Regions from separate parts of the Pradoshia sp. Z5_111 genome, predicted to be linked through region 1. Evidence: riboswitches for the same ligand, from Rfam matches in the RefSeq annotation. Region 1 holds a riboswitch; the other holds the start of a gene.

Region 1 (16,028 bases):
TTTTGTTTTTCTGCTTTCGCCTTCATCGCTTCAATATAATTAGAGGCAGGAATTGTTATGATTTCTTTATCTGGTGTTCCCATGTATTTATGGAAGATGGTCAGCATTTCTTTCCACTCCATATTATAATAGCCGACCGGGTAATTACCTGTCTTCCCATATATTAAGGCACCAGAAATGCACTCCCCGATCTGCTTCGCTGTCACCATGGTTGTTCCTCCTTCAGGATACATGACAGCTTCTCTCATATTTTGAATCTGTTCAACAAGGAACACCCAAACAGGCTTACGTCCCTGCTGGCTTCCAAAGACATATGGAACCTCCAAAACGGCTACACTCATATCATCATCCCCGAAGGATAAAGCCATATTAGCCTGATCTACACGGCTTCTTATATATGGATGGTGCTTAGTCAGTTCATACTCGGGTAGTTCTCTATTAAAATAAGCAAAATATGAACCCAGTACAACTGAATGTTTGACACCGCATTCCTTTGCTATTCTTAAGAGCCGTTCTAATGGTGTAATATTATATTTTTCAAAAAATGAATAGATTGGTGATGGTGCCTCTATTCTTTCATCTACACCTGCCGCAAAAACAAATCCGTCACAGCCTGTTAAATATTTACGAATCTCATCATCTGTCAATGTTAAATAATTTCCCAAAGTTATCTCCATTTCTTCAGGAAGGTTACTGCCTTCAGGGATGGGTGGCAGTGACAATGTTGCCACTTCATGCCCTTGTTCAATTAATACCCTTGCTCCTTCAGCTCCTAATAAGCCCGTACCGCCAATCATAAATACTTTCATGTTGGTTGCCTCCTCCGTTTCATTCTTCTAAATTTTATCATTTTACATAGTGGTATATTTGACCAAAATTGTATTTTATGTGAAAGCTTATACTCACATTTCCCTTTACCTTAAAATGGTAAACAAAAAAAGCTCACAGGTAGAACGCTAATAGATTCCGTTTTGATGTGCTTTTTGAGTAATGACACTAGAAATGACGTATGAATCGTCATACGTCATTTTCCTTATTTATTAATGTTTTTAGCCTATTTTATCGTTTTTGACATAGCAATTGACATTATATTTTATATTGGACAATAACGGCACTGTTAAAATGCACTGCCATTATTGTTGTCAATTTTATTGTCACTTTAACTTCCAGTATTATCCTTCTTATTCAACTAAGGACCAGAATAGTTCTGTAAATTGCCTAAATGAATATAACTATAACAAGGAATATAGGATTTTTCCGAATGGACTAAACCAAATAACAATGTAGGATAATATGCGGTTGTAATGAACACATATTTTGAATGGAGGTTCTTATTTGTGACACAAACGTCAAAAGCTATTCCTGGTGCTGTAGTACGAGGAACTGCATCTGGTGTATTTTTTATGGCTTTTTTCGGTACTCTATGGGCATACACAGGGATTATGGGACTACAAGGATGGGGAGTTCAATTATTGATTGGTGTAGCTGTTACCATAGGTATGGTGCTGTTCATCGGCGGTGTTTCATTAATGCGCGCATCTCGAGAAGTGACAAATCAGGTTTCAAAAGCAGACTTAGGGCGTGGAAAGCGTACAAGGTTTTGGTTTAACATTATTTTTGCGACAGAGGGTTTGGCTATAGCAATTACGATTGCTGTCAGTAACGCTACTAATCACTCCGAACTTATACCTGTCGTTATCGCTATTATTGTCGGTGCTCATTTTCTCCCATTGGCCTCTCTTTTCCAAGTCAGACTCTATTATTTTACAGGTACACTCCTTTGTTTACTTGCTATTATTACATTACTGTTTGTACCTGAGAAAGTCACACTGGGAGAACAACAAATCAATGCGTTTATGTCTGTAGTAGGATTTGGCTCTGCCTTAATCTTATGGGGAACTGGTGTTGCAATATGGCTTATAGGTAGAAGGTTGCTAGGTATCGTCCCAAAATAAATATCACAATTGTACACTAAACTAAAAACAGAGTAACTTCCTTCTCCAACTATGGACTTTAGTTAAAGAAGAATGGGGTATTTACAACAAAAGAAAACTCGCCATTTTTATGAGCGAGTTTTCTTTATTTTATATCATTTACGATATCAAAAGGACTGACGTTTCTGAGCATTTTTTTAGAAAAGAACCTCTCCCTTTAGTAGAACACCTGCCAAGCCTATTCCTCAATTTCCTGAAGCATAACACTCTCCACATAATTCACAAATCGACGTAAATCCTGAGCCAGTTCACGATTTATTTGGCCTTCTTCATACATTCGCTGAATGTCAGCTCGTTCAGCTTCAATAGCTTTGAAACGTAATTCTTCTTTTTGCTGATCCTTCATACTATTATTTGAACGGGCATTATTTGGTTGCTTCAGTTTATCAATAATTCTTTGATACTCATAAATGATCGATGAAACATGTGAATTGTTCGTTTCCTCCACATATTTTTCTAGACTTTCAATGGCAGCTTTTGTCGCCTGAATCTGAATATCTCGCATATCATTTAACAAGACTGCTGTCTTTTCGTTTTCCTTGGTTATCACACGCTTATATTGCTTATACTTCCTATATAATTGACCAAAAAGAGTCGTTATTTTGGACATGAAATTCTCTGTGAGTAAATTTTCTCTTATATCCAAGGACTTCTCGAGTCTTTTCACGATCTCTTCACTTACAGAACCATCAGCAGCAGCCTCCTGGATATAATGTCTTTCTGCTCTTAAACCAACTAAGCGAGCCTCTATTCTCTCTTTTTGCGATACCTTAATAAATTCTAAATCCTTATTTTCATAGCGAATTTGCTCAATCATCTTTTTATATTCACCAATTAACTCATAACCAGCGGATTGATTCTCCGGCTCTAGTTCTTCTTCAATCCGCTTTATGGCAGTCCTCAATATCTTTAATTTCATCTGAGCATCTAAAAACTCTTTCTCTTCATCACTCTCTGGTTCAATGGCTTTTTTACTGATCAAAGGCAATAGAATAGTCGCAGCTAAAAGAGTAAATAAAATAACACCGCCTGCTATAAATACAATTAGAGAACGTTCAGGAAATAAATCTCCAGTTGCTACAAAGTATGGCATTGACAATACACCTGCCATCGTTATTGCACCGCGTACGCCGGTCAATCCGGTTAGAAGGGCCACTTTCCAGCTGGGCTTTGATTGTTCTTTGCGGTTAGTTATGTAATAACCCATGCTTAAGAAGCAGTAGGACCAAACAATTCGGATAATCATGATAGCCAAACCAATCGCCAGGACATAACCGAGCACAAGCCAATTGCTGATTAGAGGATTCTCTACCGTTGCTCTCATAGAAGAAGGCAAACTCAAGCCCAATAATAAAAACACCACTCCATTGAGTACAAACAAGATGATCGACCACATATTCTCAGTGACCACCTGTTCCTCCGCACTTTTCATTCCAGTCTTTTCACTTAAACTGGAATGAACAATACCTGCAGCTACTACAGCAATTACACCAGAGGCGTGCAGGACTTCTTCTGAAACAATATAAACAATAAATGGCGTGACAAATTGCAGCAAAGAATAAAAGGTAACATCCTGGATCCCCTGTCTTCTTAGTGAATAACGGATTAGAATAGCTAATAATCCGAGGATAATACCAGCAATCGCACCAACAATGACCACATAAACAAAATCGGCAGCTGCCTCCTGTAATGAAAAATAACCTGTTACAACCGCAGCAACTGCATAATTAAAGGCAATTAAACCAGACGCATCATTAATCAACGATTCGCCTCGAACAAGACGTAAAATAATCGTCGGTAAGTAAATCCTTTCGGCAATACCGTTCACCGCTACTGGATCCGTTGGAGAAAGGATAGCTGCTAAAGCAAAAGCAGCGGCCAACGGAATACTGGGAATAAGCCAGTTAATAAAATACCCACCAATTATAGTCGTTAAAAAAACAAGAATAAATGCATTGGCCAATATTGGCCAGCGCATTTTCCATAAATCATCGCGTGGAAATCGACGTCCATCATTAAATAATAGTGGTGCAATAAATAGGAGCAAAAACCATTCCGCTTTTAACTCAAATGATAGATCCTGTATGAATAAAGCAAATAAAATCCCCAAAGCTATTTGAGTTAAAGCCGTAGGGATGGATGGAATATAGTGGCTAATAATATTCGATATTAAAAGCATCACTAAAAGCAATATAATTGATAAAAGTAAATCCATTATTCTCCCTCTAACTCGATATTATTAATGTTTACATTCTGCCACAAAAGGAAGCTACTTATTACCATACCCAATCAGTTATGCAGGAAACATTTCTCTTTAATCGGATTCATTACTGCGTTGTAATCGATCTGCTTCAATCTTGTATCCAAGTTCCCTTAACTCACTTAAAACGAACTTCCTGACTTCTTCATCTTCCATTATAATGCCAAGAGTTTGTGCATCTCTGACAAAAGCAAGTTTATTTTCTACGGAAGCTTTCTGAAAGTATGCCTGTAAATCTTGAACGTCTATTTCTACATCCTCTTCTAATTCGTATTTATCATGTGTGATTGGTTGATTACTTATCGGAACCACCCCAATCCCGTCTTGAGTATGTATAGCAATTTGCTGTTTTCTCTCCTTAAATAGATTCTTATAATATGACTTTACATCTTGAATAACCGTACAATTTAATGATTCCTTTAATTTTTCAAGTACATATTCCCTTTCTTGTAAAAACTCTTCTTCATCATATTCGAATTCTGCTTCGTCTTCACTTTCTTCCCCTTCATCAGCCATTTCAATTGAAAGAAAATTCCCGATTTCGATCGCATCCTTCATCGTGAAAAGGAGATTCGTAAATTCCTTTAAATTACGAGCAGCCAAAAAAACAGCTGATCCAAAATCCATAGGACTAACATAAACCACATAGGCCTCTTCCAAATCGGTAACAGCTCCAAAATCAGTCAATAAACCAAAATGAATTCCATCCGCTCCGGTAGACGCAAATGTAATAACATCGCATGGTGTTACGAAATAATTTTGATCCTCCGTGTCCAGCATTAGTCCAAGTGAATCTAAAGAATACCCGACTTCTTCAAGATTGTCCTGCAGTTTCTGTAACCTTTGAAAAGTGGGTGGCATCTGTTTATAATGTCTAACAATATCCACGTAACTACCCCCTTTGTATTGCCTTCTCTATAATTATAAAGGAAAATATTTCTAACTGGGATAAATAACAGAAAAATCTAACTACCCTATTTAAGTAAGGACAATTTCAAAGTACAGGAGGCTTAGATACTTGGAAGATCATATACAAAATCTAATTAATTAATTACCCAAACTTAAAGTAGGACAAAGATTTATTCTTGGTATTGACGGCCTCAGTCGTTCCGGGAAGACGACTTTTACCAAAAGAATGAAACAGCTACTAGAGGAACAGAGCCTATCATTTTACCTTTTTCATAGATGATTTTATTGTAGATAAAGATAAACGTTATCACACTGGTCACGATGAATGGATTGAATATTACTTTTTGCAATGGGACACCGAGTGGTTAAGAGTTAATTTTTTCAATCAATTAAAGGAAGCATCTGAGATACTCCTGCCTACATATGACCCCACCACTGATAAGCAAAAATGGCAAATGTGCCAGATTCCAGCAACTTCCCTCATCATCATTGAAGGTATATTTCTGCAAAGAAAAGAATGGAGAGCATTCTTTGATTATATAATTTTCCTGAATTGTTCCAGAGAAACAAGATTCAGCCGTGAAAGTAAGTCTACACAGGCGAATATTGATAAATTTCGAAATCGATACTGGAAAGCAGAAGAATATTATTCGAAGACAGTTACCCCAGCACGAGCTGATTTGGTTATCGAGAATGAAGGTTAGATCAGAAAGGATATGTTCTAATTAAAATAGCCCTGCCGAATGATTCGGAAGGGCTGTTTTAGATCGGTGAGCACTCTATTATTATTCAAATGCCTCATATACCTTTAATTTTTTTCCTTTAATAGTTTTATTCTTCATCGCCTGTAATACGACGGGACCTTTATTATTCAAAATTTCAACAAATGTAGCCTGATCTTGAATTGTGATAATTCCAATGTCCTCAGCTGCTATGCCTTCAATTTTTGCGATTGTTCCAACAAAATCAACAGCACGCAATTTCTTTTTCTTGCCGCCATTGAAAAACAGCTTCATTATCCCACTGTTTAATTCGGTCGCTTTATCTTCCTTTATCTCATTTGCAAACATTTTCGCATCGAAATCCGGCCTGCATTTTTCTACTTCTGCTTCACTTGGCTCCTCTTTTACCGGAATAGCAAAGCCTATATATTCTTCTGTCTCTCTCAACAATTCTTCATCTCTAGGAGTTACAAAAGAAATAGCTACTCCCGTATGTCCCGCACGGCCCGTTCTTCCCGTCCTATGTACATAGGATTCCTTTTCCACTGGAAAATCATAATTCAACACATGCGTAATATTATCAATATCTATTCCGCGCGCAGCAACATCGGTGGCAATTAAATATCGAAACTCACCCCGTTTGAATTGGTTCATAACATCAAAGCGATCCTCTTGATACATTCCACCATGAATTTTACCGCATGAATACTCCCATTTAACCAATGTATCAAACAGATTATTTACCTGTTCCTGTGTGCGGCAAAAAACAATGCAGCTATCCGCATTCTCAATCGTTGTAACTTTCCTTAGCAGTTCCGCTTTGTTTTCATGCTTGACCCTATAATAAGAGTGTTCGATCAGCTGAGTCGTCATCTCTTTTTTATTAATTTCAATAAAGACTGGTTCTTTTAGATATTGATTAGATAGCTTTTGAATATCATCCGGCAATGTTGCTGAAAACAACATGCTGATTCGTTCCTTAGGTAATTCATTTATTATCGCTTCAACCTGATCAATAAAGCCCATATTCAACATTTCATCTGCTTCATCAATTACCAGATAGCGCAGTTCACCAACGTTTAATGTTCCTTTTTGAATATGATCTAACACTCTGCCCGGTGTTCCAACGACAATATGATTTTTTTGCTTAAGCTCCAGCTGTTGCTTGGCAAATGGTTGCTTTCCATAAACAGCTGCTGCTTTAATCCGCTTAAATCGACCAATATTCGTTAAATCGTCCTTCACCTGTGCAGCCAATTCTCTGGTCGGTGTTAGGATAAGTGCCTGAGGTTTATTTTCGATCCACTCTATATGATTACAAATCGGGATTCCATACGCAGCTGTTTTCCCACTGCCAGTTTGTGCTTTTACGATAAGATCCTGATTACCAATCGCAATTGGAATCACCTTTTGCTGGACCTCTGTCGGTTGAAAATAATTCATTTTACTTAATGCCCGAATAATTTCGGGACTTATGTCAAAATCATTGAAGCTATGTTCAGTCATGTATGTTCCTCTTTTTCGGTTACTTAGCTGATTCTCCACTTGAGAGATGCTTTTATCCATTATACCTGATTTGCACTGATTAATCGAAATTAGAAGGATAGTCTAATCTCAGGTTCCCGTCATTTTAAGGCACCTTTTAATAGTAGAATATTTATTGGACAGCCATCCCACCCGATAAAAAAGCGATATTATTAGAGTATCACACCCGTAAAAGAATTAATTGTCTATTTACCTATCCCATTCATGTACTAAAACACTGTATAATAATGAATCTCGCCAGCCCATTCTCATGAGCAAATGGTCGCGAATGATGCCTTCCCTAACCATTCCTGCTTTTTCTAACACCTTCGCTGAACCTATATTTCTTGGGTCACAGGTTGCAAAAATACGATGCAGGTTCAGTTCCTTAAATCCAAAGTCAATTAACAAACACGCAACTTCTGTAGCCACTCCTTTTCTCCAGTAATCCGAATTAACAATATAGCCAATTTCTCCAGCTTTATTAGTGAAACTTCGTATAGTAAGTTCTCCAGCCCCAATCATATTTCCATTATAAATAATTGCGAAGACAAACCTTGCTCTTGTTTTTTTTGTTGAATCCTCGATTACTTGGCTCACAAATTTTTTCGATTCTTCTTTCGTATTCGGTCCCCATGGCTGATACTTACAAACGATATCTTGTGATGCGTATTTATGTACATCAACCCAGTCACTACTAATCATTTCTCTCAGCATGATTCTTTCATTTGAAAGGCAGAATGTATTTTCGATCGTATTTCCCTTCCTATCCTGAACGACAGATTATTCATTCTTCTAAAAAAGCAGCTATCTAGTCATGATAGCTGCTTAAAATGTATTCTTATTAATTTTGATATCTCAATACAGGCTTACGAGCAGCCAGTGCCTCATCCAAACGGCTGATTACCGTTGTATGCGGTGCTTCCTGTACAATTTCCGGATTCTCCTCTGCTTCTCTGGCAATTTGAATCATAGCATCAATAAAGCCATCCAGTGTTTCTTTTGATTCTGTTTCTGTTGGCTCAATCATCATGCATTCTTCCACATTCAAAGGGAAATAAATGGTTGGAGGATGATAGCCAAAGTCTAGCAATCTCTTGGCAATATCAAGAGCCCGTACACCAAGTTTCTTCTGACGTTTTCCGCTAATCACAAACTCATGCTTACAGTGCTTATCATATGGAAGATCATAATACTCCGCCAATCTTCTCATCATATAGTTTGCATTTAAGACAGCATACTCTGTTACTGCCTTCAATCCGTCTGGTCCCATAGACCGAATATACGTATAGGCACGGACATTGATTCCAAAATTTCCATAGTACGGCTTTACTCTGCCAATTGATTGCGGACGATTGTAATCAAGCTGATAGCCATTCTCTTCTTTTACAATAAGCGGTTTTGGTAAGAACGGAATTAACTCCTTCTTAACCCCAACCGGCCCTGAACCTGGTCCACCGCCGCCATGTGGTCCAGTAAATGTCTTATGCAAGTTAAGATGAACAACGTCAAATCCCATATCACCCGGTCGAGCCTTGGATAGGACAGCATTCAGATTGGCACCGTCATAGTATAGTTTCCCACCGGCATCATGAATAATTTCGGCCATCTCGATGATCTGTTCTTCAAAAAGTCCCAGTGTATTTGGATTTGTAAGCATCAAAGCTGCTGTATCTTTCCCTACAACATTCTTCAAATCTTCCAGATCAACTAAACCATCCGGCCCTGACTTCACGGTAACAGTTTGCAATCCCGCAACTGTGGCTGAGGCAGGATTCGTACCATGAGCAGAATCAGGAACAATTACTTTTACGCGGTCAAAGTCACCATTCGACTCATGATAGGCGCGAATCATCATTAATCCCGTCCACTCTCCATGCGCTCCCGCAGCCGGTTGCAAAGTGACTTCGTCCATACCAGTGATTTCCTTTAGACTTTGCTGCAAATCATACATTAACTCTAATGAACCCTGTACAGCTTCTGCGTCCTGCAGGGGATGAACATGTGCAAATCCATTTAGACGGGCAACATTTTCATTAATTTTCGGATTATATTTCATAGTACAGGAACCGAGCGGATAGAAACCGGAATCAACGCCATGGTTTCTTCTCGAAAGTGCCGTATAATGACGCATGATATCCAACTCGGATACTTCAGGCAGCTTTGGTTCCTCAGTTCGAATGAACTCCTCAGGCAAAAGATCGGTTAAGGCTGCCTCCGGAACATCCATTTCCGGCAACGAATAGCCGATACGGCCCGGCTTGGTTTGTTCAAATATTAATGGCTGATCCTGTTTATTCATGAAAATCCCCCAATTCCTGTGCAAATCTATCAATCTCTTCTTTTGTACGCAGCTCCGTCACTGCCACAAGCATATGATTGGTTAAAGCAGGATAATCATTAGCTAAATCGTAACCACCAATTATGCCTTTTTGGAGGAGCATTTTATTAGCTGCAGCTACAGAACCATTTAACTTAACAACAAACTCATTGAATGAAGGTCCTTCAAAGGTAATTTCAAGTCCACTTGCTTTTACTTGTTCCTTTGCATAATGCGCTTTTTGAAGATTTTGAAGCGCCATCTCCTGCACGCCTTTCTTACCTAACGCAGTCATTGCCACAGAGGCTGCGAGAGCATTTAATGCCTGGTTTGAGCAAATATTTGAGGTCGCTTTATCGCGGCGAATATGCTGTTCTCTCGCCTGCAGGGTTAATACAAACCCGCGCTTCCCGTCCTCATCAACTGTTTGGCCAACCAAACGTCCAGGTACTTTTCTCATTAGCTTAGAAGTAACTGCGAAATATCCGCAATGAGGTCCGCCAAATGCAGCCGGAATTCCAAAAGGCTGTGCATCCCCAATGACAATATCTGCACCGAATTCACCCGGCGGTTTCAGAACACCCAATGAAAGTGGGTTACTTGAAACAATTAACATTCCTTTATGTTCATGAACAATTTGTTCAATTTCAGCTAAGTTTTCGATTCGGCCAAAGAAGTTTGGATATTGAGTAATAAAACCAGCCACCCCTTCAGTCATCATACCCGCCAATTGTTCTGTATCCGTTACCCCGTTTTTACAGGGAACAACTTCAAGCTCAAGATATTGGCCTTTTGCATAAGTGGATAAAACAGCCCGTGATTCTGGGTGCACTGCCTCTGAAACAAGCAGCTTCTTACGGCGTGTATGTCCTGCTGAGAGCATGGCTGCCTCGGCCAGAGCAGTTCCCCCATCATACATGGAGGAGTTCGCCACATCCATTCCGGTCAGTTCACAAATCATCGTTTGATATTCAAAAATAGCCTGCAATTCTCCCTGGGAAATTTCCGGTTGATAAGGTGTATAAGCGGTATAAAACTCTGATCTTGAGATAACGTGATCAACGATGACCGGCATGTAATGGTCATATACTCCCGCTCCAAGAAAAGAACTATGGGTCCTGAGATTGGCATTTTTCTCGGCCAGCTCTGTTAATTCTTTCAGAAGTGATGATTCAGACTTTGCTTTTTTTAGCTTGTATTCACCCTTAAACCTTACTTTTTCAGGTATATCAGAAAATAAGTCATCGATTGATTCTACACCAATCGCTGTTAACATCTGTTCAGTATCCTGCTCTGTCATTGGTAAATAACGATGCTTCATTTTTTTACTCCTCCTGCCTGAGTGCGTTTATAAAATGGAGTACTAACAATTTTCGCCTTTAATCTTTTTCCCCGTATCTCAACCTCGACTACTTCATCAAGGTTAGCGAATTCTACATTAATCAGGACAAGGCCTACGTTTTTCTTTAAGGTTGGGGATTGTGTTCCAGTGGTCACTTCTCCTATTTTTTCATCCTTAACGAAAACCGGATACCCATGTCTCGGAATACCGCGGTCAATCATTTCGATTCCGACAAGCTTTCTAGGGGCACCATTTTCCTTCTGTCCCTTTAAAACTTCCTTACCAATAAAATGTTCTTTATCAGTTTTTACAGCGAACCCAATTCCTGCTTCGATAGGTGAAATCTCTGGTGATAGCTCTTGGCCATATAAGGGAAGTTTTGCTTCAAACCGAAGCGTATCTCTTGCCCCCAGTCCACATGGAACTAACCCCTTATCCTTACCGATTTCTAAAAGATCCTTCCAAAGTTTCACTGCATCTTCGCTCTTACAGTACAATTCAAATCCATCTTCTCCGGTGTAGCCAGTTCTTGAAACCAGTACACTAATGCCATTTATTATGACATCTTCACGAAAAGCAAAGAAACCAATGGTATCGAGATCCACTTCTTCTACAAGGTTCTGTAGAATATCAGCAGCAAGCGGTCCCTGTATGGCCAATTGTCCTATTTGTTCCGATACATTTTTTAGTTCCACATCTTCGCTGACATGCTTTTCTAGCCATTCAAAATCTTTATCAATATTAGATGCGTTCACAACTAACAAATAATCATCTTCATCTTTTTTATAAATAATCAGGTCATCAACCGTTCCGCCATCCTCATAGCACATAGCGGAATATTGTGCCCGGCCCGTTTTCAGCTTACTGACATCGTTGGTCATCATGAGCTGCAAAAACGGTAGTGAGCCAGCACCCTTAACGATAAATTCGCCCATATGTGATACATCAAAGAGGCCTGCTTTTGTACGTACTGCTTCATGCTCCTGTTTAATGCCTGAAAATTGGACAGGCAATTCCCAGCCGCCAAAATCAATTGTTTTTCCTCCATACTCCCTGTACACACTGATCAACGGAGTCTGCTTTAATTCTCCCATCCTTACCCTCCTAAAAAGTTCGTTATATACGGATTCTCTTGCTAGTTATGACATTTAAACGATTGCTTGTTAACTTATTAAGTAAAACGCCGCTTTTCCGCATTTGACCGAGGTGATATACCCTTCAGTGATCCACGAAAAAAAGGACAGAAACCTCCCTAATTAGGGGGCTCTGTCCTGATACCTGAAAGTTTACCGCCGGATAACGTACTTCGGCGTTTCCTCTTGGGTGGCTTCACAATAAAGGAAGCGCTCTCCAGAGATGCGTCCAGCAAGAGTCTCTGTACCTGAGAGATTCATGGTTTCACCATTTGCTCCTTCGGTGCCGCAGTATGCGGTCTCTCCCCTTGCCTTCATTCGCTCATATAATTATGTAAATTGGTCATACTAAACAAAAAGCAAGAGATAAGCCGTTTTCTAAATAGTCTTACATTTATATCCTACCATCAACAATTATCAGGTGGCAACAATTACGTTATCTCTGATGAATGAATAAGAAACTAAAAAAATTGTCAGTAATACCTCAGCTTTATTGCGGTGAAAAATCGTTTAGGGGTCGGCTTAATCAATTCCTTATAAATGTCCGTCAACCGCACAAGGCGTTAATCAGATTTTAGCCGAAGATTACCCTTCTACTGTTATTTTGGAATTGATAGTAGCACCTATCTGAGACGGAGATTTCTATAAATTACTATCAAACATTAATCTAACTAGCTTAAGTAAAGAAAGTTGGGATTCACATTGAGTTTAACACCAAAGGTCTATTTTGATGAAGATTGGGAAAAGGAGCTTGAAGAAAAGATTATGGAGGACGGCCCATGGTGCAGCTACTCTCTTTTTAAACTCGGATTGGAGGCCGAAAAGCATAATCTGATTCCAGATTTCAACGGCCTCCTTGCACCAAAGCATTTATCAGGATTTACACCTTTAAACCATCAGCTCGAAGCTGCTACCGAAGTCATTGAAAGAATGAATGGTAAAGCCATATTGGCTGATGAAGTGGGTCTTGGCAAAACGATAGAGGCCGGTCTTATTTTAAAGGAATATATGATTCGGGGCCTGGCAAGCAAAATACTAATACTAGTCCCAGCCTCTCTCGTATCCCAATGGGCAAAGGAGCTTAATCAGAAGTTTCACATACCTGCTGTCATATATAGAAAGGGGTATGGGTGGGATTCTGAATGTATAATCACTTCCATAGATACTGCTAAACGAGAGCCTCATCGTTCTGCCATATTGGAACAAACCTATGACATTGTCATCATAGATGAAGCTCACAAGTTAAAAAACAATAAAACCAAAAACTATGAGTTTGTACAAAAAGTCCAAAGAAAGTTCTGTCTACTATTAACGGCAACCCCTATTCAAAACAAGCTAGAAGAAATTTTTTATCTTGTATCATTGCTTAAGCCAGGGCATTTAGGAAGCTATGCCAAATTTAATGAACGCTTCTCTGCTAAGAAACGTTCATTAAAGGATGATGCTTATTTAAAAGAATTGGTTAATATGGTGATGATTCGAAATAAACGCCAGGATACCGGCATTGAATGGACAAAGAGAAAGGTTGAAACCATTTTTATAGATTTCACCGAAAAGGAGCAGGCTCTATATGATGGAGTTTCTTCATTTAGGAAAGAATTGCCGGAGGGTATCGGAAGTACATTTTCTTCTTTAATCCTCCAGCGTGAGGCATGCAGCAGCAGAGAAGCCGTCTACTTTACGCTGAAAAATATGCTCGATCGAAACCCAGATGCCGGACTAAGCTTTAAGGAAGCCATACATAACCTTATCAACCTGGTCGAACTGGTTGATGGCAATTCAAAAGCAAAAAAAGCGCTTGAATTGATTCATTCCATAAAAGATAAGGTTATCATTTTTACCGAGTATCGAGCCACACAATTATATTTGCAGTGGTTTCTTAAGCAAAATGGAATCAGCTCTGTTCCATTCCGCGGCGGATTTAAACGCAGTAAGAAGGACTGGATGAAGGAACTATTTGAAAAACAAGCGCAAGTCTTAATTGCTACAGAAGCAGGTGGAGAAGGAATTAACCTGCAGTTTTGCCATCATATTATAAACTTTGATTTACCTTGGAATCCGATGCGCCTGGAACAAAGAATCGGCCGAATTCACAGACTTGGACAAACAGAAGATGTCCGAATCTATAATTTTGCGACCAGAAATACTATTGAAGATCATATTATGAAAATTCTCTACGAAAAAATTCAATTATTTGAACGCGTCGTAGGAGAACTTGATGATATTTTAACAAGGCTGGAGGTTAAGAATCTTGAAGAGCATTTAACCGATATCCTCAATAAATCAAAAACAGAGGGTGAGATGAAGGTTAAAATGGATAATCTCACTTCTCTAATACAGCTTGCTCAAGATTTAAAAAAGGAGATGCCATCACATGCAGCAACAGGAAATTCTTGAGTTTCTCGTTCAATTTTTCACAGCCAATCAATGTGAAATCATCAATCAAGGGCCAGGTCATCTAACTGTGCAATTGACGATTGATATGGATAAAGAACTAATGAACCGCCCTTTTTATTGGCATTATCTCGAGAAAGTTGGCGGAGTGCCCAATCCGATGAGTTTAACGTTTATCCTCGATAAAGAGGCAGCTCCTCCTGATTTAAAAGGGGAATTCATACATTTCGGATCCCCTCGCCTGCACCAAATATTCGCGTCTGCCCAAAGACTATCTAAGCATATCCGTTTATTTGAGGAGATTAAAATGACTAGTGGTCAGATGCCTTTATTTCCCTGGTTAGGTGTAAATGTTAATATCTCCTATGAATGCGACCGAAAAAAGGATTTATTCTTTTCAATAGGATTAAACCTGATCAACGGTCTTTTTGTAGAAAATTTCATTGATTCAGCTGATAAACTGTCACTTACACCTAAAATATCTGACTATACATTTACCCTTACACCCATTATTCGTTATCAAAGCGGATTGCATCGTATCAAAACTTACATCCAAAATAAAATTAATCAGGATGACCATGGGTGGGCTGATGATGCTCTCGTGCGCTGGAATAAAGATTTGAGTTTGCTGAACCATTTTTATGAGGACAAAAAAGAAGAGGAAACTCACATGTATGACCTTGAAAAGGAAGCATTGCGAATGCAATACGAACCCAGAATCCGTGTCAGCATCATAAATGGCGGACTTTTTTATCTTAGCGGTCAGGCTATCTAAAGGGACCTAATAAAGCTCAGGCTGGTTATTCGCAAAACATAATTGAGTATCAATCAGAGGCAGCCAATTAAGGCATATGTTTTCAATGATACTCATCAATGTTCTCAGTTTGGTGAGCATTCTATCGTTCCATTATTTAATCATTAAAGCTATGAATCGAAATGTAAAAAGGCGAACCTGCTTGCCCAGTTTCAGAATATATGGTGTTACTTCAATACTTCTAAATAGAACTTCTAATATATAGCTGCCATACCGAGGCAGCTATTTCAATTAATACAGCATTCTCCTAATCCAACGTTTCCACCTCCTTTCAATTTATCTCTTAACATTCAATAAATTTCCCTATAATTATGTTTTTATGTAAAATATAGGAGATTAAGAACGACATAAACATCTCTGCTATTTTCATCTGAGTATATTCATCCGTTTTTTCTACTGATACTTTTGAATGATATGGAGGTACAAGATGAAGAAAATTAGCTATCAATTAATTTTAATTTTGCTTTTTCTACTTTTTATATTGACAGCTGGATGCTCACCCAATGACCAAGATAAAGGGAATGATGTTGAGACTACTGCCAAAGCAGTTAATCCATCTGAGAAAAAAAGCTCAGAAGCTGCAATCCCAAAAGCTGATGCCACGTTTGAAGGAATG
Region 2 (16,028 bases), on a different contig from region 1:
AATTGCAGACGATGTTACCAGTTTAAAGATAGGAGATCGTGTCAGCATTGCCTGGTTCTTTAAGGGATGCGGAACTTGCGAGTACTGTGTGACAGGAAATGAAACCTTCTGCCGCAGCGTACAAAATGCCGGTTTCACGGTTGATGGAGCAATGGCTGAACAATGTATCGTAGAAGCGGACTATGCAGTTAAAGTACCTGAAGGACTAGATCCAGCTCAAGCAAGCAGTATTACTTGCGCAGGTGTAACTTGCTACAAAGCAATCAAAGTTTCTGATATTAAACCTGGTCAATGGATTGCTATCTATGGCTGTGGTGGATTAGGTAACCTTGCGATCCAATATGCGAAAAATGTATTTAACGCAAAGGTAATTGCAGTGGATATTAATGATGATAAATTGGCATTGTCCAAAGAAGTAGGAGCAGACCTTGTATGTAATCCATTAACAGATGGAGATGCAGGTGAGTGGATTCAGGAGAAAGTTGGAGGAGCTCATGCTGCAGTTGTTACAGCTGTTTCCAAAGTTGCCTTTAACCAGGCTGTTAACTCTGTTCGTGCCACGGCTAAAGTTGTTGCAGTAGGGTTACCTCCTGAAACAATGGATTTGGCTATCGTGAAAACCGTATTGGATGGTATTCAAATCGTTGGTTCCTTAGTTGGTACACGTAAGGATTTAGAAGAAGCCTTCCAATTTGGAGCAGAGGGCAAAGTAGTGCCAATCGTTGAAACAAGATGCTTGCATGAAGTAAATGATATTTTTGAAGAAATGGAAGCGGGTAAAATCCAGGGCCGTATGGTCATCGATATGCACAAACACGAATAATTCCAATCAATATCCTTATAAAATAAACCTCAAGCAGTCTTGCATTCAATTATGGATGTAAGGCTGTTTTTTTGTACCTTTTTAGATATTTGGGAGCTTAGTACATTAAAATCATGGTTACTTTAGCAGGATTATTTTCCTAAAAAACAAAGGCGATGTGAAGCTGGTTGATGTACTGTAGAAATATATATAAATCTAAGTATGTGTTCAGTATCCTAAATAAATATAAAAAACTTCCAATATTTGAAACCTTTTTAGGGAAATTCATCACTAATAGACAGAAGGGGGCGAGAAAGTGGATTACAAGGAAGAGCAGAGGCTGGTCAAGAAAGCTATAAAGGGGAATAAAAAGAGCTTTGAACGATTAGTTAAGCAGCATTATGAAAGAATATATCGAACGGCTTATATATATGTTAACAATCAGGAGGATGCATTGGATGTGGTTCAGGATGCAACATATCAGGCCTTTATCTCAATTCATTCTTTGAAACATCCTGAGTACTTCATGACTTGGCTCACGAAAATTATCATTCGCTGTGCTGGACAAGTGGTCAAAAAGAGAGGAACTGTTATACCTTTCTCGGATGAAATATTAATAGGTATGATTCCGCAATCGGAGAAAAAGAAAGAAGTTGATTGTGGAGAATTAATGGATGCTTTGGTCCAAATTAAAGAGAATTATCGGACAAGCATTCTTTTGTTTTATTATCATGATTATTCTATTAAAACAATCAGCACTATTATGCAAATACCTGAAGGAACCGTTAAAACCAATTTAAGCAGAGGGAAAGAGGCACTAAAAAAAATCTTAAATGAGGAGGGATTCGACCATGGAAGAAAAGGATTTAAAGAAGGCATTTAACCAAATACCAGTACCTAAAGAAAGTGTGTTTAAGGCCATTGATGATGGGTTAAAGCAGGGACATGAAAAAAAGAGACCACAGACGATGAAAAGAAAATTTCTATACGGGGGAGTGGCTTCTATAGCAATTCTATCTTTGACAATCAGTTCAGGATTTATCCATCCTACGATGAACAAAGTACTCGCAAAAACTCCTTTAGTAGGTCAAATATTTAAAGATTTTGATGATCCACTTGGCATAGAATTAGCAAAACAAAACCTGGTTACCGAATTAAATGAGACCAGTACTAAAAAGGGAATTAATGTAACTCTGACTAATGCGTATTTTGATGGATATATTGTTTCGATTACGGGACATGTAGATGGCAATCTAAGAGAGCAAAATCCAGGAGAGAGCGATGAGTTAAGTATGGATGGAAATTTCGAGAATTATGAAGGGGATGCTGATCCCTGGCTTAATGGGCAATCAACTGCTTTTAAGAAAAAAGGAGATGGGTTTGATTTTCAAATGACTTTAAATTATCCATATGAGGAATTAAAGGAGAATTTTAATTTGCCAATCATGATCCATAGCATTAATGGGACTAAAGGAGAATGGAATTTCTCGGTTCCGATTAAACAAAAAAAGAATAAAGCTATCGCATTAGATTACACAAAAAACTATCCGAATGAAAATGTCCAAATTAAAGTTAATGAATTGCTTTATGGAAGCATTACATCGACTATTATGTTTGAAACAAAAACAGAGTATGAGAATGATGATATATTTTTAGGGAAGGCAACTGACAATAAGGGGAATCGGTTGGATATTGGAAATCCTGTAAAAGTTAATAAGAAAACAAATGGTAAAGTACGTGAATTTCGAACGATAGGGAATTTAGATCCAGATGCTAAATCCATCACTTTCTATCCACATTTAAGTCTATCAGAACCTTCAGCAGAAAAAAAACTAGCGGCAGGTACCTCCTTTACATTGAATAGTCAACGTTCTGATAAGTCGATCCGAGTTAATGGTATCAAACATGAAAAGGATCAATTGATTGTTGACTATAATTTATATGGATTTCCTAAGAGTCTTAAGGGAGAAAAATATGAGAATTTGCTCGATACTTTAGGGTATGTGTTTAATATAATTGATCAAAGGTTTGTGGATACAGACGAGGATTATACACCATATATAGATCGTAACCATGTTAAAGTCCTTGATAAAGATACAATGCATTTTCAATCAGTATTTGATTTAAGTGGAGAAGTTGTATATGAGGGGGATATCATTCAAAAAATCAACAATTTTGATATGGATCATGCTATTATGCAGTTTGATTTTTATCCATTTTTAGAGAGAGTTGAGCTTGATCCTTTCACAGTGAATATACCGCAGAATAAGGAGGAAATCGAGAATCATAAATAAAAATCGTTTTGAAACTATATTGGCTAAGTTCGGTATCGCTGGACTAAGTTTTCATTTAATACAGAAATGCTATGGATAAAAAATGCACTCCAATTGTTAAGTGTGATCTAACAACTGGAGTGCATTATTATTTTTAGTTTTGCTCTATTATCATAATCTCTTCTTTTTATGATAGTTATATATGATAATCAATAAGACAAACCATAATGGTGTAAGCAGCATTGCTAAGCGTGTTTCCGCAGCAATGAGCATTACAATGAGTATGAAAGCAAACATACCTAGGATTACATAATTTATAGTTGGTGTTAATGGAGCTTTGAATGTAGATTTAGCTCTTAAATCAGGTCTCGTTTTTACATATTTGATATGCGAGATTAAAATAATGCTCCATACCCAAATGAAACAGATGGCGCTGATTGTTGTAACGATTGTAAAGGCCTGCTCTGGTATCAGCTTGCTAAGCAGTGCTCCGACAGAAACTACAATAGTAGAAGTTACTAACGCATTGCTCGGTACATGATGTTTATTTAATTTGCCAAATTTTTTTGGTGCTTCATTATGATTGCTTAAGTTGTACATAATCCGGCTGGTTGAGAATAAACCGCTGTTTGCAGCAGAGGCTGCGGATGTTAATACAACAAAGTTGATAATACCTGCCGCCATTGGGATACCGATTAAGGCGAAGACACCTACAAATGGGCTGCTTGTTGCACTTAATTGATCCCAAGGATTGATGCATAAAATAACAAATAAGGCACCTACATAAAACAGCAAAATCCGTACCGGTATTTTGTTGATAGCAGATGGAATGTTTTTGCGCGGATTAGCTGTTTCAGCAGCAGATACACCAATAAGTTCTACTCCAACGAAGGAGAAGACAACCATTTGCAGTGATAGTAAGAACCCGGATATTCCATTCGGGAACATGCCGCCATGATTCCAAAGGTTAGAAACAGAAACAGTTCCGCTATCTGTTTCAAATCCAATCACAAGCAGTACGATTCCTACGACAATAAGTGCAACAATAGTGACGACTTTAATAATGGCAAACCAGAATTCTAACTCACCAAATAGTTTGACGGTTAATAGATTTAATCCTAATAGAATGACTAAACAAATGATAGCAGGCACCCACTGCGGGATATCAAACCAGTATTGTGTATATAAACCAACAGCAATAATATCGGCCATGGCCGTCATAATCCAGCAGAACCAATACGTCCAGCCAGTCACAAATCCAGCCCATGGACCCAAATAATCAGCTGCAAAATCGATAAATGATGTATGATTTGTATTGGATAAAAGTAATTCACCCAATGCTCTCATAACAAAAAATAGAGCTACTCCGATAATCAGATAAGAAAATAGGATGGATGGACCGGCTAAATGAATGGATTTGCCGGAGCCTAAAAATAAGCCGGTTCCAATTGTGCCCCCAATTGCAATTAATTGTACATGACGATTTTTTAAATCCCTTTTTAACTCTTGCTTAGCCAAGTTGCATGCCCCCGTTTAATCTTAGATGTCTAAAACAGGCACCTAGTAAAATAGATATTTATCATTTTTCTCGCTTTATTTAGATACTATGTCTCACCTCACTATTGATATTGGACAATAAAAAAAGAGATTGGTTGTCTCCAATCTCTAAAAGGGCAAGAATAACAAAAATCGTTACCATTCTGTCCTTTTGCCTGAGATTGTGAATCCTTCGGCGCTGTATAAATACAGTCTCTCCAGAAGCTGCTCCCGCCATAGTTTTATCCACAGCGATCAAAGCGTGCTATATTAAATTATCAATTCTCAGAGTATGTTAATTTATTAACATAATTCTGAAAAAATGTTATGAAAAAAATGCTATCACTAAATTATTATGTTGTCAAACTAAGTACATGTAATTAAATGATTTGTTGAAGCATATGGAAGAGCCCAAGATTTACTTGATATAAATATAACCCATATGCTTTTGAAATGATTAACAGCAAGGGAACATTACGATATTACCTTCACAACTATTGATATAGCTTTATCAAGCGGTGAACTAGAATTAGGTGGTGTGGTATCTGAAATACTTGCTTTTGAACAATCAATTAATGATACTAAACAAGCTTCAGTTCTGATAAACAATTACTATAAGTATTAAATAGTAAAGAAAGGTACTAGGTCTCTCTCTTTTTTGTTTACTATTTTAAACATCTTGAGGATCATTCCTTTAGAAATATAAGCATGGCAATGAGGTTAAGTGGAAGGCCAGAATCGAAAGCTCTCTTTTTCATGTTTATTTTAATAGTAGCGCAATTCTTTCTGAAAAAAGACCAAATCCAAAATGGATTTGGTCTTTAATCTACTTTATTAAAAGGCAAATTGAAATTTAGAGTTCATCCGCTATCCCCAGCAGGATAATACCGAAGATAACAACTGCGATGATCATGTATTGTTTTTTAGTCAGTTTCTCTTTTAGGAAGATTCGTGACAGGATAATTGAAAAGATACTGTAAGAAGCAATCAATGGTGCTGCAATAATTGCATAGCCTGATGCCATGGCAAATACGTAGAAAAATTGACCAATCGTTTCCAAAATAGCTGCTATCCCTTTATCGCGCTCTTTAAATACATGGAAGGATTCCTTCTTAATAAAGCGAAGATAGATAAAACATACGGCAGCGCATAGGAAAAAGGTATATTCATACGCAAGCAAAGCTGAATTTTCGCTGATTAAATTCAATTCATCCAGATAGATGGCATCCGCAAATGTAGCAAGTCCATCAATAATGCAATATAAAATTGGGAAGATAATAGCCAAGAAACCAATTTGGTATTTTTTATCGATATGCTCAGAATTCAGTCGACGAGCTTCATCTTCTGCTCTTTTTTCCAGAACGGCTATCCCCACAATCCCAAGAGTGATGATGATAATCCCAAGTACTTCAATGATACTTAGCTCATGAGTGAAAAAGATGAAGAGCAGAATGCTTGTTACGACACCTGAGGAATTCTGTATTGGTGAGGCGATAGACAATTCAATATAGCGCAAACCAATATACCCAAATGCCATGGAAAGGATGTATAAAGAAGATACTGGTAAATAATGAATCATCTCCATTGGGTTGAACTGTATATCTTTTATAATCATATAGGCTGTTGCATGAATTCCCATGACAAGACCAACCATGATGATAATTTTAATATGGCTGTACTTGTCATTGCTGTCTGATCCCTTTTTATAAAATAGGTCAGCACCACCCCATGCTAAAGCTGTTAGTAGTGAAAAAATAAACCACATAACGATTCTCCTTGTTGAAGTTTAATAAGCTTTCTGAACCCCGTATAACAAGACATACAAAATCGTTTACTCAAGTGAGAATACGTTACTGCTGCTATTGCTAAACGGAGAGCAGAGCTATGAATAAAAATGAATATTAATAGAGTCACAGAGTCAAGAATATAATTTCCTTGTAAACTGTGTCAAGGGATTTAAAGGATGAAACTATAATAGAAGTGTGCATTTAATATAACAATAGTAATGAAAGGGCTATCTTTTTGTTTTTCTTAATTTTTCAAATATAATAGCAGGAGAATTAACAAATATAGAAGAGGATGGAAAGTTCGCTAAACAGGGGAGTTGGCCATGTTAGATTTAGTCCCAATTATGCTTGAAAAGGTAGGCATTATTGTCATTGTAGCGTTTTTAATTTCTAAAATGAATTCCTTTCGCCAAATCATTCACCCAGACCATAATCTAAATGAGCAGTTGAAATTATTTCTATTATTCGGCATGTTTGGGGTTATTAGTAATTATACTGGAATAGAAGTTTATCTTTCTATGGTTGAGGAGAATAGATGGCTTTCAGCTATTGGAGAAGATAGTGCCATTGCTAATACAAGAGTGATGGGTGTTGTGATAGGTGGATTATTGGGAGGTCCCGTTGTTGGAGGAGGAGCTGGCCTGATAGCCGGTATACACCGGTATACATTGGGAGGGTTTACTGCCTTTTCCTGCGCCTTTTCTACCATCCTGGCCGGAATATTGGCAGGGTATATAGGCAACAGAAGAAAAAGGAGCGGGGGTCAGATAACGCCATTGTTTGCTGCAGGTATCGGGATGTCCCTCGAAGCTCTGCAAATGGTGATCATCCTAGCTACTGCCAAACCTCTTGAGCATGCATGGAGCCTCGTGCAGTTTATCGGTTTGCCGATGATCACCATGAATGGATTCGGAACACTGTTGTTCATGCTGATCGTTCAGTCTATAAAGCGTGATGGAGAGATAGCACGTGCGAATCAAACCAATCAGGCATTTTTAATTGCGGACCAGACTCTGCCACATTTTCGTCAGGGCTTGAACACCCAATCATGCAAAGAAATATCGAAAATTATGCTTAATTTAACCGATGCGGATGCTGTCTCTATCACGGATGAACATTTGGTTCTCGCTCATTTGGGGGCAGCCTCTGATCATCATAAACCTAGCGTAAAGCCGAGTACTGGGCTGACTAAGAAAGTACTTGAATCAGGATATGTATCAATAGCTAAATCGAAGGAGGAAATCGAGTGCAGGCATAAGGACTGTCCGCTCGTAGCTGCCATCGTTCTCCCTTTAAAAGTGAATGGGGAAATCTCAGGAACCTTAAAATTGTATTATACAAAGCCGGATAAATTAGACAGAGTTCAGCAGCAGTTAGCAGAGGGGCTGGCTAATTTATTTTCCACTCAGCTTGAGCTGGCGGAAGCGGAACGGCAGGCTAAGCTTTTAAAGGACGCTGAGATAAAAGCCTTGCAGGCTCAGATTCATCCACACTTCTTATTTAATAGTCTAAATACGATATCTGCCCTATGCCGGACTGATCCTGATAAAGCTCGTAAACTACTATTAGAATTAAGTTTATTTTTTCGAGGCAATTTACAGGGAGCCAGACAGTTGCAGATTCCGTTAGAAAAAGAGCTGGAAAATGTAAAAGCTTATTTATCTTTAGAGCAAACGCGTTTTCCTCACAAATATGAAGTTAATTTTGATATAGAGAAAGGATTAGAAAATGTATTGATTCCCCCATTTTTATTGCAGCCTTTGGTAGAGAATGCGATTCATTATGCATTTCCACAAAGAAAACAGGTTGGGAAAATTAATATACAAGTGTGCTCAAATGGCAATTATATGAGAATGATTGTTGCGGATAATGGTCAGGGGATTGTGGAAGAAAGATTGAAAAATCTGAGCAGGCAGGTTGTACCGTCAGCCGGTGGAAATGGTACAGCCATTTTTAATATTAGTGAACGCTTAAAAGGTATCTATAATAACCAAGCCCATTTTAAGGTTGATAGCAAGGTGGGTGAGGGCACCACTGTTAATATCTTAATCCCGCTGGAAAGTAAAGGAGGTGACGAGCAGGATGCTGCGAGCCTATGTAGTGGATGATGAACCATTAGCCAGGGACGAGTTGAAATATTTACTGGCACGAAGCAAAGAAGTGGATGTCTTGGGTGAGAGTGATTGTATAGAAGATGCATTACGTGATATTCCACTGTTAAAGCCGGATATTGTTTTCTTAGATATTGAATTAGCGGGAGAGAACGGATTACATTTAGCCGCTAAACTAGAAGGGTTAAACCCAGTTCCAGCAATCGTTTTTGCCACTGCCTATGACGAGTATGCTCTTCAGGCTTTTGACGTGAATGCGGTAGATTATCTTTTGAAGCCCTTCAGTGAAGAACGTATTCACAAAACGCTGGACAAAGTTAAAAAGCTTCATTTACACACAAAGGAGCCTGAAAAAGTGGATACCAGTAATCTCCAATGTAAGGGAAAAATAGCTGTTATGACAGAAGAAAAAATTATATTGCTTACATGCAATGATATCGTATTCTTAGAATCATACGAAGGAAAGTGTAAAATCCAGGCTGTTAATCATCTTTATAAAGTAAGTGAGGCACTGATTGGATTGGAAAAAAAACTGCCCAAAACACAGTTCTTTCGGGTACATCGAAGCTATCTTGTGAATATTGATCATATCGTGGAGATATTACCATGGTTTAATTCAACCTATAACTTACGTATGTCGGATGGTTCCGAGGTTCCGGTCAGTCGAACCTATGTAAAGGAGCTGAAACAATTAGTAGGAATATAGGATTGATTTGCTATTCAGTAGTTGTAAGTTGTAATTCATCCCATTTATTTTGCGGTTCATTTTGAAAATGAGGTGTAAGAGTTTTCATTTGATACTATGAGAGTATAATACGTATGCAAAAAAGGGGGAACATTGAAATGAATGCGATTACAATTGTTATTGGCTCGATTTGTATCCTTTTAATAGCCTATCGTTTGTACGGGACATTTATGGCGGCTAAGGTGTTGAAATTATCTAATGATAAACCAACACCAGCTGAAAAGCTTGAGGATGGTCAAGACTATGTGCCAACAAATAAATGGGTAGTATTTGGACACCATTTCGCAGCCATTGCTGCTGCAGGCCCATTGGTTGGGCCGATTCTGGCAGCTCAGTTTGGTTATTTACCCGGACTGATTTGGCTATTGGTTGGGGCAGTAATTGGAGGAGCAGTTCATGATACAGTTGTGCTCTTTGCCTCTATGCGCCGCGACGGTAAATCATTATCCGAGGTAGCAAAAGAAGAACTTGGACCTGTAGCAGGATTCTGTACAGGATTGGCCATGCTATTCATTATTACCATTACGATGGCAGGTTTGTCATTGGTTGTACTTGGAGCACTTGAAAGAAACCCATGGGGTACATTTGCGGTAGGAATTACAATTCCGATTGCGATGTTAGTGGGAATCTATCATAAAAAGACAGGGAATTTAAAAGTCCCGACGACCGTTGGATTTATCTTAATTATGCTAGCAATTTTCTTTGGTCCACAAATTCAGGGAACATGGTTAGGCGATTTCCTAACGCTTGAAAAGAGCACTCTTGCTATTATTTTACCAGTCTATGCCTTTTTCGCTGCTGCACTTCCTGTTTGGTTATTGCTTGCACCACGTGATTATTTAAGTACATTTATGAAAATAGGCGTTTTCGCAGCACTTATTATTGGTGTATTTATCGTTAACCCTTCAGTTGAGTTTCCTGCTATTATTCCAGATTTCATTAACGGTGGAGGTCCCATTGTGGCGGGCCCAGTATGGCCGTTTATTTCAATTACAATTGCCTGCGGTGCCATTTCAGGCTTCCATGCTTTTGTTGGATCAGGTACGACTCCGAAAATGGTCAGCCGTTGGAGTGATATTAAAGGCATAGCCTTTGGTGCGATGCTAGTAGAATGTTTAGTGGCTATTATGGCATTGATTGCTGCAGTTGCTCTTCAGCCTGGTGATTATTTTGCGATTAACTCATCACCTGAGGTCTATTCAACATTGGGAATGGAAACAGTCCATTTAGATAGATTGGAAGAAGCAGTAGATATGGACCTTGAGGGAAGAACAGGTGGAGCCGTAACACTTGCTGTCGGTATGACAGAAATCTTTACCAGTGTACCATTCTTCCAACACTTGGCCTCCTATTTCTATCAATTCGTAATTCTGTTTGAGGCGGTATTTATTTTAACAGCGATTGATTCAGGAACCAGGGTTGCCAGATATCTCATCCAGGACTTCTTTGGAGACTTTATTAAACCTTTGAAACGAACAGATTCTCTTGGAGCTAACATTTTTGCCAGTGCATTAGCCTGCTTTATTTGGGGATATCTATTATTCTCTGGAGATATCAGCTCCGTCTGGGCACTGTTTGGAGTATCCAACCAGTTGATGGCGTCAATCGGATTGATTGTTGGAGCTACCGTTGTCTTGAAAATTGCAGAGAAACGCTGGTATATGCTGACATGCTTAGTCCCATTGGCGTATCTATATGTTACGGTTAATGTAGGTGGATTCTGGATGATTAAGAATGTCTATCTGAATCCGGATGCAGGTGGATATAATGTATTGAACGGTGTTCTATCCATTATCATGCTTGCGTTAGGTGTCGTGATTATGGTGGCTTCCATCATGAAATGGATTAAGCTATCCAAACAGCCGCAAGCCCAATTGGTTATACAGTCTGAGAAAGAACTGACGAAAACGATGTAAATAATAAACAGGTAAAGGGTCCGAATAACTGGTCTCTTTACCTGTTTTTTTATGCTCAAATGAATTTTAATGAAGCTTAACGGAGAGGGATTTTAAGAAGGGAAGGCCCGATAATGTAAGAATCAGTTTTTCCTTTTTTCGTACATTTTTATGAATATAAAATAATACTTGATCGGATGTAATTTGATAATAATGATTCAGAGTTTTAGGTTTACCAGGCAATGCTACAAGTTCCTGAACACCGGGTCCACAGCAGGCTTTAACATCTAAGTTTTTAATGATTACTTGATTCCCTTTGGATGCAATCCACTTTTTTGATTCATCGTCCATTACAATAATCATTTTGGTGCCTCCTTCAAGTGAGGTATGTTCTTAACTATAATGGATGGGATTTTAGTTTCCTATAAAAATGCATTATAATAGAGTGATATAAGCTTTTTATAGATTGTTGAAGAGAATACAACAGAATGGGATTGGTGGAGCCAATTTTTATATACACATATGCATGCAGTTCAGAGGAAGAACCTTTATGCAAAATGGAATTCAGGGCGTTGTTTGATATGAATCCTGATGATTTTGTTTTTAAAAGTACAAGAAAAGTCGATCCAAGCCGAAGTCCCTTTATTAGGGAAAGAATAGAAGTCCTGACCGAAGGGGATAGTTTGGAGGCCCTTTATCACAAGGCAGGCAAACTTTCCTTCCCGGATCAGACATTCAAAACAATCTTTGTGAAAACGAATGATCTAGAGGATAAAGTTAGCTTTAGTCAACGAAGAAAGATTGAACGGGAAATCGGATTAAAAATCCAGGGTGAAGCTGATTTGGAGAAGCCGGATATCGTTCTTGGCATCATTACTTGCGGCGGTAAATGGTATGTAGGTATTTATGAAAAAAATGAAGCGGTCTGGTTGCATCATCAAAAGAAACCACGAGAGTATTCGACAGCTCTCAGTACTAGAATGGCAAGAGCAGTTGCTAATATCGCGGTTCCCAACCCTGTTGGTGTGAAAGCGATTGACCCATGCTGTGGAATTGGGAATGTACTGGTGGAAGCCTTGTCAATGGGGATTACGATATGTGGACGTGATATCAAGCCATTGCCAGCTATTGGTGCCAGAGAAAATGTAGCTCATTTTGGATATAGCTGTGATATTGCAATAGGGGCAATTGAGGAAGTTACCGACCATTATGATGCAGCTATCATTGATTTACCCTATAATTTATGCCATACAGCGAGCCCGCAAGAACAATTATCAATTTTAACGCATGCAAATCGCATTGCAGACAGAATTGTTGTTGTTACCGGGGAACGAATTGATGACATGATTAAGGAAGCTGGCTTAACTATACAGGATCGATGTGAAGCGAAGAAGATTGGGTTTACAAGAGAGATTTTGTTATGTTATTAGATTAATAAATAAAAATGAGGGTGGCATGATTTTTGCCACCCTCTTATTCTATATACTTTTAAACATCTACACGCTTAACGAAGAAAGAAACTACCAATCCGATTATGGAGGCAATCAAAGCAAATAGAAAGGCGTTTTGCACACCGGCTGTCAAAGCTTCAGAGGCAGCAAGCGGATTATTGGGATCAGCTGTAGCCAAATAGCTTGCCTGGCCAGCTGACATGATGCTAACAGCAACTGCTGTCCCAATCGCCCCTGCAATTTGCTGAAGTGTATTCATGACAGCAGCTCCATCAGGGTAATACTGTCTTGGCAACTGGTTTAACCCATTTGTTTGCGAAGGCATCATAATCATGGCAACCCCAATCAACATGCATGTGTGCAAGATGATAACCGTTAATTGGGTAGTTTCAGTTGTTATATTAGTAAATAAGTAGGTAAATATTGTTGTTAATATAAAACCGGGAATAACCAAGTATTTTGGCCCGAAGGTATCAAATAATTTCCCCGTAATTGGTGACATAATTCCATTCACAATACCGCCAGGCAATAAGACAAGGCCGGCTGCAAAAGCTGACAATAACATTCCGCCCTTTAAGTACATAGGCAATAGAATGGATGAGGATAAGATGATCATCATACCCAGGAATACCATTAAAAGTCCAATAGAGAACATAGGGAACTTAAATACGCGTAAATTAAGCATTGGCTGTTCCATTTTAAACTGGCGGAAAGAGAATAGGATAAGGCTGAGTGCCCCAACAATAATCGGTAAAAGAACAGCTGGGTCGCTCCATGAGCCAGCACCCTCCCCGGCACTGCTGAAACCAAAGACGATTCCTCCAAAACCAATGGATGAAAGAATAATAGACAGAATATCTATTTTTGGTTTTGTGATGGTTGATACATTTTGCATATAGATGAGACCATATACGAATGTAAAAATAAGCAAAGGTAAGCATAGCCAGAAAATCGATTGCCAGCCCAGACTGTCTACGATTAATCCTGATAGGGTTGGACCGACAGCAGGTGCAAACATAATGACAAGCCCCATCATCCCCATAATTGTTCCGCGTCTATGAGGTGGGTATATAACCATAATAACATTTGTCATTAACGGTAGTAATAGACCTGTTCCTATAGCCTGAATGACACGTGCTAGAAGGAGTATTTCAAAATTAGGTGCCAAAGCTCCTACTAATGTTCCTACAATAGAAAAAATGAGAGAGGCACTGAATAATTGTTTGGTAGTAAACCATTGAAGAAGCAATGCTGTTACAGGCACAAGAATACCAAGTACAAGTAAGTAACCGGTTGTTAACCATTGAACGACATGTGGTTCAATGCGAAAGTCCTCCATAATATTGGTGAATGCCATATTTAAGGCAGTTTCACTAAAGAGTCCGATAAAAGCACCAATCATTATAGCAATCACGATTGGAAGTGGCTTAATCTGCTTATTTTCTAAGTTTGTAGCATGATTATTACTCAAATAATATTCCCCTTTCATTATGTATAATTACTAGACCAGTCTATATAATATGCTGATTAAGGATATACATTTATGGTTGCTCATTTCTTTAATATATCGGGCAGACATTTAGAGATGTTTAGTAAAGGCTGTCCATTTAAATTGGTTAGCGAACGGGTGATGGCTCCTTCGATCATTGAATTAACCAATAGACTTAAACGGTACGCTTTTTCTGGTTCAAAGCCATCTTGAAGCATTTTATCATAATAAAGTGTTTCCCAACCTTCAAATGCTGCCTTGCACGCTTTGCGTAAAGGTTCGCTCATTAAGGAAGTTTCCGCTGCCAATAATCCAATTGGTAAACCTTCAAAAAGGTCATTTTTATTGAAATGTTGAGCGATTTTTTCAATATGATATTGGAATGCCTCTAAGGCATGATCATACTGATTCATGGCCAGCTTAATATCATTTTCAATTTGAACGGCCATTTTATTGACTGCTTCTACGGCCAGTTGTTCTTTACCATCAGGGAAGTGATAATATAAAGACCCTTTAGGGGCACCGCTTTCCTTCAGAATTTGATTTAAGCCTGTTGCATGATATCCCTGTATGTTGAAAAGGCGAGTAGCAGCCTCTAAAATTTTTTGACGCGAGTCCATTTTTGCACTCACATGAAATCCCTCTTTTCAAGTATAATGACTGGTCTATATAAATGAGTGACTGTTTCATTCTATAAGATGGCTGTATTTTATGTCAATCATTCGTTGCAGGTATATTTTTTCGAGAATAGGTGGATCAGAAAGGAGGGCGGTTATAAATTGCTTCCAATGAAAAGGGATGAGTGGAGGGGTTATAATAGAAATAGAGGCTGAGACATAACTTATAAACGCTCCTGAAAAGACGAACGATATAATATGTCGACTTTGTTACTTATTAAAGAGTTAAGTTGGAAGAAATCGTTTCATTGCGCTACAGCCACTCGCTTTCCGCGGGGAGGAAGCTGAGCCTCCTCGGCTGCGCCTGTGGGGTCTCAGCCTTTCCTCTATTTCCCGCAGGAGTCGGTGGCTTCCGCTCCATTCCACTAAGTTTAATAATGGCATACGGAAGTAACCAATCTATTGAAAATAAATAAAAATCCGAACTATTAGGCACCTAATAGTTCGGATATATCATTGATTTAAATAATTATGTCCTAGCCCCACCATCATTTTAAGCAGCTAACAGCTGTTTCTTGATTAATATTTCTCGATCGGCAGCATAAACAGGGCGATAGCCGTTTGTAAGTAGGTTTTTAATATAGATTTTATTATAGATAAAGGCGAAAACGCCGCTTGTTAGCAATGCGCCTAATCCAAATAGAAAAAGATTGATTGTGATGGATATACCAAGCATAATAATCGCCCAATTATAGTCTTTGCGAAATAAAGCAGGGAATATTCCAAAAAAGAGAGTAGTCCAACTGAAGCCAAGCTTGACCTCTTTTATAATGCCATCCTTGTTTATTAGAGATATTTTCATACAATCACTCCTGGTTCATATAGTTCCATCATAAAAGAATTTTTAAAATGAATACATGGTAGTTTATAGAAGCATGTGTATGGTATGCAGGTAATTTGAGTAATAGAGAAATATCTATTATATAGGATTAAGGGCCGAACAGAATGAGGGGAATGGTAGGTATAGGAGCTCTTACTTTGGCAAACTCATAATAAGAAAAACGGACAGCGACTAGAACTCGCTGTCCGTTTCGTATAGCTGTATCGATTTTTACCAATCCCAAAGCAAGACGAACATGGAACCGAAGATGGTAACTAGGGCTACAAATAATGCATAAAGGATATTGGTATAGAGTGTTCTTCTTTCCTTGGATTCATTAATATGCATGAACAGGAATATCTGCAAACTTGCTTGTAAGCCAGCTGTGATAAGCAAAATAGCCATTTTAAATCCAAATGATATCTCCAGGAAAAGAACTAAT

The links. Region 1 has a riboswitch for glycine ahead of gcvT (glycine cleavage system aminomethyltransferase GcvT). Riboswitches for the same ligand answer to the same signal wherever they lie in the genome.
Region 2: another riboswitch for glycine. It lies ahead of AC4D4A_RS15545 (amino acid permease); the one in region 1 lies ahead of gcvT (glycine cleavage system aminomethyltransferase GcvT).

What each region holds. Positions count from the first base shown of each region.
Region 1 covers NZ_JBZCPQ010000005.1:11,504-27,531, reverse strand. Annotated here, with positions in the region: gene AC4D4A_RS11590 (NAD-dependent epimerase/dehydratase family protein) at 1-809, opposite strand, end outside; gene AC4D4A_RS11585 (DUF7010 family protein) at 1,338-1,955, shown strand; gene AC4D4A_RS11580 (Na+/H+ antiporter) at 2,173-4,209, opposite strand; gene AC4D4A_RS11575 (hypothetical protein) at 4,309-5,142, opposite strand; partial or broken gene AC4D4A_RS11570 (kinase) at 5,336-5,867, shown strand; gene AC4D4A_RS11565 (DEAD/DEAH box helicase) at 5,949-7,391, opposite strand; gene AC4D4A_RS11560 (GNAT family N-acetyltransferase) at 7,620-8,126, opposite strand; gene gcvPB (aminomethyl-transferring glycine dehydrogenase subunit GcvPB) at 8,254-9,711, opposite strand; gene gcvPA (aminomethyl-transferring glycine dehydrogenase subunit GcvPA) at 9,704-11,050, opposite strand; gene gcvT (glycine cleavage system aminomethyltransferase GcvT) at 11,047-12,165, opposite strand; glycine riboswitch at 12,336-12,427, opposite strand; glycine riboswitch at 12,431-12,522, opposite strand; gene AC4D4A_RS11540 (DEAD/DEAH box helicase) at 12,970-14,601, shown strand; gene AC4D4A_RS11535 (YqhG family protein) at 14,579-15,373, shown strand; gene AC4D4A_RS11530 (vWA domain-containing protein) at 15,840-16,028, shown strand, end outside.
Region 2 covers NZ_JBZCPQ010000008.1:35,215-51,242, reverse strand. Annotated here, with positions in the region: gene adhP (alcohol dehydrogenase AdhP) at 1-823, shown strand, start outside; gene AC4D4A_RS15555 (sigma-70 family RNA polymerase sigma factor) at 1,119-1,685, shown strand; gene AC4D4A_RS15550 (DUF4179 domain-containing protein) at 1,654-3,096, shown strand; gene AC4D4A_RS15545 (amino acid permease) at 3,247-4,593, opposite strand; glycine riboswitch at 4,766-4,843, opposite strand; gene AC4D4A_RS15540 (DMT family transporter) at 5,465-6,376, opposite strand; gene AC4D4A_RS15535 (LytS/YhcK type 5TM receptor domain-containing protein) at 6,722-8,506, shown strand; gene AC4D4A_RS15530 (LytR/AlgR family response regulator transcription factor) at 8,481-9,215, shown strand; gene AC4D4A_RS15525 (carbon starvation CstA family protein) at 9,353-11,170, shown strand; gene AC4D4A_RS15520 (CC/Se motif family (seleno)protein) at 11,237-11,512, opposite strand; gene AC4D4A_RS15515 (TRM11 family SAM-dependent methyltransferase) at 11,638-12,579, shown strand; gene AC4D4A_RS15510 (DHA2 family efflux MFS transporter permease subunit) at 12,638-14,032, opposite strand; gene AC4D4A_RS15505 (TetR/AcrR family transcriptional regulator) at 14,152-14,709, opposite strand; gene AC4D4A_RS15500 (DUF2628 domain-containing protein) at 15,260-15,568, opposite strand; gene qoxD (cytochrome aa3 quinol oxidase subunit IV) at 15,818-16,028, opposite strand, start outside.